Thermocoleostomius sinensis A174: one gene and its partner. The main gene of each other region encodes a partner of the protein of the gene in region 2 in a complex. Links are inferred from orthologs where the notes say so. Each region holds a gene or a part of one and is shown on either strand. Other genes may lie near its edges. The genes, in order: ureC and ureA.

What was found.
Region 1: the proteins of ureA (region 2) and ureC are in contact, whole or in part, in a crystal structure (PDB 4CEU), measured with the Sporosarcina pasteurii proteins. The link is inferred for Thermocoleostomius sinensis A174 from one-to-one orthologs. Residues at the interface, in WP_115362093.1 of Sporosarcina pasteurii: Ala6, Glu9, Lys10, Ile13, Ala16, Leu19, Arg23, Asn31, Tyr32, Pro33, Glu34, Val36, Thr40, Met44, Met70, Glu71, Val73, Met76, Asp78, Gln81, Ala82, Glu83, Leu92; in WP_115362090.1 of Sporosarcina pasteurii: Lys441, Phe442, Asp463, Pro464, Ser465, Ala466, Ser467, Ile468, Thr470, Pro471, Gln472, Pro473, Met475, Arg477, Gln565, Arg566, Tyr567, Phe568, Leu569, Phe570.

The regions. Positions count from the first base shown.
Region 1 is NZ_CP113797.1:4,544,480-4,547,688, reverse strand. What follows is about bases 330-3,209. They hold ureC (urease subunit alpha), read right to left. Parts: upstream 2,685-3,209; coding sequence 975-2,684; downstream 330-974. Other genes in these bases: OXH18_RS19630 (lipoate--protein ligase family protein), read right to left, coding at 330-869. Also shown: OXH18_RS19635 (ArsB/NhaD family transporter), read left to right, coding at 1-57; more of OXH18_RS19630, read right to left, coding at 114-329.
Region 2 is NZ_CP113797.1:914,781-917,910, reverse strand. The notes cover bases 330-3,130. They hold ureA (urease subunit gamma), read right to left. Parts: upstream 1,981-3,130; coding sequence 1,678-1,980; downstream 330-1,677. Other genes in these bases: mraY (phospho-N-acetylmuramoyl-pentapeptide-transferase), read right to left, coding at 2,317-3,130; OXH18_RS03960 (anthranilate synthase component II), read left to right, coding at 995-1,600; OXH18_RS03965 (diacylglycerol kinase family protein), read left to right, coding at 464-928. Also shown: rRNA maturation RNase YbeY, read left to right, coding at 1-329.

The DNA of each region.
Region 1 (3,209 bases), 3.6 Mb from region 2 along the record:
ATGATCATGCAACTGATGGCCGCCGCAATCTACGTGTTGGCACGTTTTTTGGTATAAAGTACGGCAAATCTTCTCAATCGCTCCCTTCATTCTACTGTTACGCAAATCGATAGTTAGATCGAAGCAGATGCTTGCTTGACACAATCACTCGAGCATATCCTCTCCCATTCGGTTTCTGATAGCGGTCGAGCTTCAAGCCGAATGTCAAAGCAGGTACAAGCCGCATCTAGTAGCGCTTGGATCACCTGGTGATGCAGATTTTGCTTCAAGTGATTGGGCAGAGCGATCGGCTGTATCTCTACGCCAAACACCTGACGAAACAGAGTCGGATCGGGCATAAGCTGCATGGAGCCATGCTGCAAAATGACGGTATCTCGTCGTAGTTGGGCACTGCCAATTAACTTAATCCCGTCTGTTGTCACCAAATCCGCGCTGGTGGCTGTGTCAAAGCAATTGGGGTTGTGAATATAGCCGCGCCCCGCCTCTCCGTAATGCAGGTCTATGCCAATCGCTCGCCAGCCCTGAATCAAAAATTGGCAAATCTGCCGATAGGCTTGCAGGCGCGTCCCCGGAATGCCAGACGTGATCACAGCATAGGTAAGCTCGCCTTGATGCAACACTGCCCGTCCGCCACTGGGCCGCCGCACCAACTCGATCGGCTGTCCTTGCCAGCTTAGGTTTCGCCAAGCATCAGGATAGCGCCGCTGATGATGACCTAAAGAAAGGGCGATCGGCTTCCAGGTGTAAAACCGCAGAGTAGGCGGATGGTTGCCTTGGCGATGTTGTTCCAACAACCATACATCCACAGCCATTTGCACAGCACCAGAAGCCGCGATCGGGGGAATGTAGCGCCAGATTGAATAATTCATGAGAGTACCTCCATAAATCCCTCAACGTTGGAGGACTTCGAGAGCTTCGGTTCCTAGGGTTAGGGAGGTAGTTTGAGGCATAGTCGAAACATTGTGAAGCCTCTCCTAAAACAAGAAATACCGCTGTGCCATTGGCAACACCGTTGCCGGTTCACAAGTCAACAGTTCGCCATCTGCCCGCACCTCATAGGTTTCAGGATTCACCTCAATTTGTGGCAGCAAATCATTTAGTTTCATGTCTTTTTTGGTAATTTTGCGAATTCCCCCCACCGCCACTACTTTTTTTTGCAACTTCAGCTTGTCAGCAATCCCTGCTTTTAGAGCCGATTTTGAAACAAAGGTGAGCGAGGTGCTGTGCATGGCTCCGCTGTAGCTGCCGAACATCGGGCGCATATGGACAGGTTGTGGGGTGGGGATGCTGGCATTGGCATCGCCCATCTGGGCCCAGGCAATGAGTCCACCTTTAATTACCAGTTCCGGCTTAACGCCAAAGAAGGCGGGTTTCCAGAGGCAGAGATCCGCCAGTTTACCGACTTCGATCGACCCCACATGGTCAGCAATACCGTGTGTAATCGCCGGGTTGATTGTATATTTAGCGATGTAGCGTTTTGCCCGTAGATTATCATGGCGATCGCTATCGTCCGGCAACGCGCCGCGCTGGTCTTTCATTTTATGAGCCGTTTGCCAGGTGCGCAGAATCACTTCTCCCACCCGACCCATAGCCTGTGAATCTGACGAAATCATGCTGAAGGCTCCTAAGTCGTGCAAGATATCTTCAGCGGCGATCGTTTCTCGACGAATGCGCGATTCAGCAAAGGCCACATCTTCGGGAATACCGCGATCGAGGTGGTGACAGACCATCAGCATATCCAAATGTTCTTCCAGAGTATTCACCGTGTAGGGACGAGTAGGATTAGTCGATGAGGGCAAGACATTTAGTTCACCACAAACTTTGATGATGTCAGGTGCGTGACCACCTCCGGCTCCTTCGGTGTGGTAAGTGTGAATACAGCGATGTTTGAAAGCCGCGATCGTATCTTCCACAAACCCCGATTCATTGAGGGTATCGGTGTGAATTGCCACTTGAATATCATATGCATCCGCCACACTGAGGCAGGTATCGATCGCTGCTGGAGTTGTACCCCAATCTTCGTGCAACTTGAGTCCAATGACCCCCGCTTCTACCTGTTCTTCTAGTCCCACCGCCTGCGCACTGTTGCCTTTACCCAGAAAACCAATGTTGACCGGAAACGCATCGGCTGCTTGCAGCATGCGATGAATATTCCACGCACCTGGTGTACAAGTTGTGGCGTTAGTTCCGGTGGCGGGACCTGTACCACCGCCAATCATAGTAGTAACCCCCGACGCAATCGCCGTTTCAATTTGCTGGGGACAAATCATGTGAATATGCGCATCAATGCCACCTGCGGTGAGGATCATGCCTTCACCCGCGATCGCCTCTGTGGCGGGGCCAATCACGATCGTCACATTGTCCTGAATATACGGATTGCCCGCCTTACCAATGCCACAAATCTTGCCGTTTTTGATCCCCACATCGGCTTTGACCACCCCCCACCAATCCAGGATCAGCGCATTGGTAATCACCACATCCACCGCTCCACCTTCACGGGAAATGGGCGACTGCCCCATGCCATCTCGGATCACCTTGCCACCACCAAATTTCACCTCGTCACCATAAGTGGTGTAGTCTTGCTCCACCTCAATGATCAAATTTGTGTCGGCTAACCGCACCCGATCGCCCACGGTGGGGCCAAAGGTTTCGGCATAGGCTCGGCGATCCATCCTATAACTCATAGCACTCCCTCAATCACACATCATCCCTAGGGTATCGCTTCTATGGCAGGGCAATCCGCGATCGCCCGCTCCAGGTGCTCAATTCTTGCACATACCCATGATCTAATCAGCAGAGCGTACCACAGAGAGTAGCTAAGACATCCGAATTCACTGAAAAGTTTAGGATGGTCGGCTATGGGCTAACCAGACGTTTTAAGATTCGTGATCATGGATAACCAGAGCATCAATATAATCCATCGAGTTGGGCATTGCCATCTTCTATCTCAAAGCGAACGCATTTTTCATCTCGGACTTGGTAGGGCAGATCAATAAAACCCACGGTTTTCAATAATGGGGAGAGCAGATCGGGTAAGGGCAATTCGCGATTCGCCCTTACGAGTGGTTCGTTTGTCTAGGCGAAATACCCAATTTTGCATGAGCCTGGGTGAGATTTGTAATTGCTTTGGTGATCCCAACGGTAATCATTAGAGTTTTAGTCGGAGATGGTTTCCACACTAACACTGTTTTGTGGAGACAGAGGGGCAA
Region 2 (3,130 bases):
ATCCTCAACTTGAAGCGTTTGACCTTGAAGCATCAGCAGATGACTTTCTGTATCTGGGAGATATCGTGATTTCAGTCGAAACCGCCCAAAGACAAGCGGCTCAACTGGGGCACTCGTTGCAACAGGAGTTGGCATGGCTGGCTGCTCACGCTCTTCTTCATCTGCTGGGTTGGGACCATCCAGATCAAGACTGCCTGCTGCGTATGTTAAAACAGCAGGAAACTTTGCTACAAACTGTTGGGTTATCGATCGATTACCATCAAATAGAAAATTTAATTCGGCAAGACTATTTAGACACTCCTTCAGATACAGACTTATGCAACCTGTAATGCATTCATGCTTAAACTCCTGTGTAGTCCACTGCCGCTTTAGCACTGCCTAATGGTCTCTTGCTTCTTTCTCCCTCTATGATTTGATCGTCAATCGCTTCTGCTGTCAAGAATAGTCCTTCATTAGTACGAGTATGTCGCCAACGACTCAAGAACTCCCACAAGAAACGCAACGGTGTTCTAGTGCCCTTGCCAAGCCCAGTCGATCGCTATCTTGGCGTGTTGCATCCAACCTGTTTGTCAGCTTTCGGTATGCTTGGACAGGACTGAGCTATGCGTTTCAAACGCAGCGCAACTTTCGCATTCACCTGTTTGTGGGCACAATTGCGATTGGTCTGAGCGTGTTCTTAAACCTGAGCCGGGTAGAAGTTGCCATTATTGGCTTAACCATTGGTGCAGTGCTAACCATGGAATTATTAAATACGGCGATCGAATCTGTTGTAGATTTAACGGTTCGGCAAACCTACCATGAGCTAGCTAAAATCGCCAAAGATTGCGCGGCTGGGGCAGTTTTGATTTCAGCCTTTGCGTCGGTGATCGTCGCTTGCTTTCTGTTGATTCCACCGCTAATTGAGCGGGTACAGACAAGTTGGTTTTAAGCGCCGATTCAACTAGCCTCTTGTGGGCGCTGTTCATCTTGCTTGAAACCTATCTCCCTGGTTGCCATGATTCTTGTTATCGATAACTACGACAGTTTTACCTACAACCTAGCCCAATACTTAGGAGAACTTGGCACAGAGCTACCGATTGCTGCCGAGGTGGAGGTTTATCGAAACGATCGGATTTCACTAGACCAAATCCGTCAACTGAACCCAGATGGCATTGTCATTTCTCCGGGACCAGGACACCCGAATGAATCTGGCGTTTCACTAGCCGTGATTCGCGAGTTGGGACCCACCATACCCATTCTTGGGGTCTGTTTAGGGCATCAAGGCATTGGACATGTGTTTGGCGGTAAAATTACCGCTGCACCTGAACTGATGCACGGTAAAACTTCACCAGTACACCACACAGGTGTAGGCGTGTTCGCAGGCTTGGAGAATCCCTTCACAGCCACACGCTACCATAGTCTAGTGATCGATCGCCCAACCTGCCCTGCCATCCTAGAAATTACGGCTTGGGTAGAAGATGGCACCATTATGGGGGTTCGCCATCGCCAGTTTCCCCATATTCAAGGCGTACAGTTCCATCCAGAGAGCGTTTTAACTCACTCTGGTAAGGCACTCTTGCGAAATTTCTTGATATCGATCAAACAACCTCTTGCGGTTTGAGGGAGAGGGGGGCAAAATCCATCCCCTCAAACCATCATTGCTAGCAATCAGTTGTCTAGCTAGATTATGTTATGTGGCTACCGAATTGGATCGTGCACAGTCACCAGTTTTGTGCCATCAGGAAAGGTAGCTTCTACTTGTACTTCGTGCAACATTTCGGCAATACCATCCATCACGTCAGCGCGAGATAGCAACGTTGTACCATAGGTCATTAACTCTGCGACTGATCGCCCCTCTCGAGCGCCTTCAAGGATAGCTGCCGAGATATATGCGACCGATTCCGGATAGTTTAACTTTAATCCCTTGTTCTTGCGGCGTTCGGCCAACAGTGCAGCCGTAAAAATGAGCAACTTGTCTTTCTCTTGCGGCGTCAATTGCATATTTTATGTCTCTAACTGGGGTGCTAGGATTCGAACCTAGGAATGGCGGGACCAAAACCCGCTGCCTTACCGCTTGGCGACACCCCATCGCATCAGCCATCTTATCTTAGCAGTTGAAGTCGTAGAAGTGTCAAGATTGTTTTCCATCTTTTTGAGCCAAATTACAGACGGGGTTGGACGAGGCAATTAGCCGCCAGCTAAACCAAGTTCCTTGACTCTAAAGAGAATATCTAAAAAGACCCTAGAAAAGGGCACAGACATAAAATCCATGCCCTCCTCAATATTGGTGCAAGTTGTGCGGTATCGAGGTCGTATCGAGACGTTTACCCGAGGCGATTAGGCTACCAGCAAACCCAGTAACGCCAGCAGCCCTCCAATCAAGTAAAACCGAAATACGACTTGGGTCTCACTCCAACCAGTTAGCTCAAAATGATGATGTAACGGAGCCATTTTCAGCAAGCGTTTCCCAACACCGCGATCGTCCTTGGTTGCTTTATAGTATCCAACCTGCGCCAATACCGACAGCGATTCGGCGAGGAATATACCGCTGAGAACAAGTAGCCCGAACAGCGAATGACTGACAATGCCAACGGCTGCCAGCGCTCCTCCTAACGCCAACGATCCGGTATCTCCCATAAACACGCGAGCCGGATTGTGGTTGTGCGACAAAAAGCCTAAGCAGCCGCCCGCCATACAAGCGCAGAATACTGCCAAATCCGGAGAGTTTGAGACAATCAACGCTGCTAAGCCCATGAGCGCGATCGCCCCCGTACCAGCGGCAAGCCCATCTAAGCCATCAGTGAGGTTGGTTGCATTACTTTCAGCTACCAACACAAACCCCGCCAACAGCCAGAACAGCCCACCCAACGGCAACGTAATGCCCAGGGGAAGCGCGATTGTGGAAAAATCGATCGGTTGAGTTAAAAACAACCAAAGACAGAACACTGACCCAAACAAAATTTGCAGGGTCAGCTTCATGCGCGGAGAAATGCCCTTGTTTGATTTCTTGCGCAGAATTTGCCAATCATCCATCCAACCGATCGCTGCATACGCCGTTGTTAAAGCAGCCACCGCCAAAACCATCGGAGAAAAGCCAGACCACAGCGTGGCCATAATTACCGCCACTGGCACAAAGAAAATGCCCCCCATC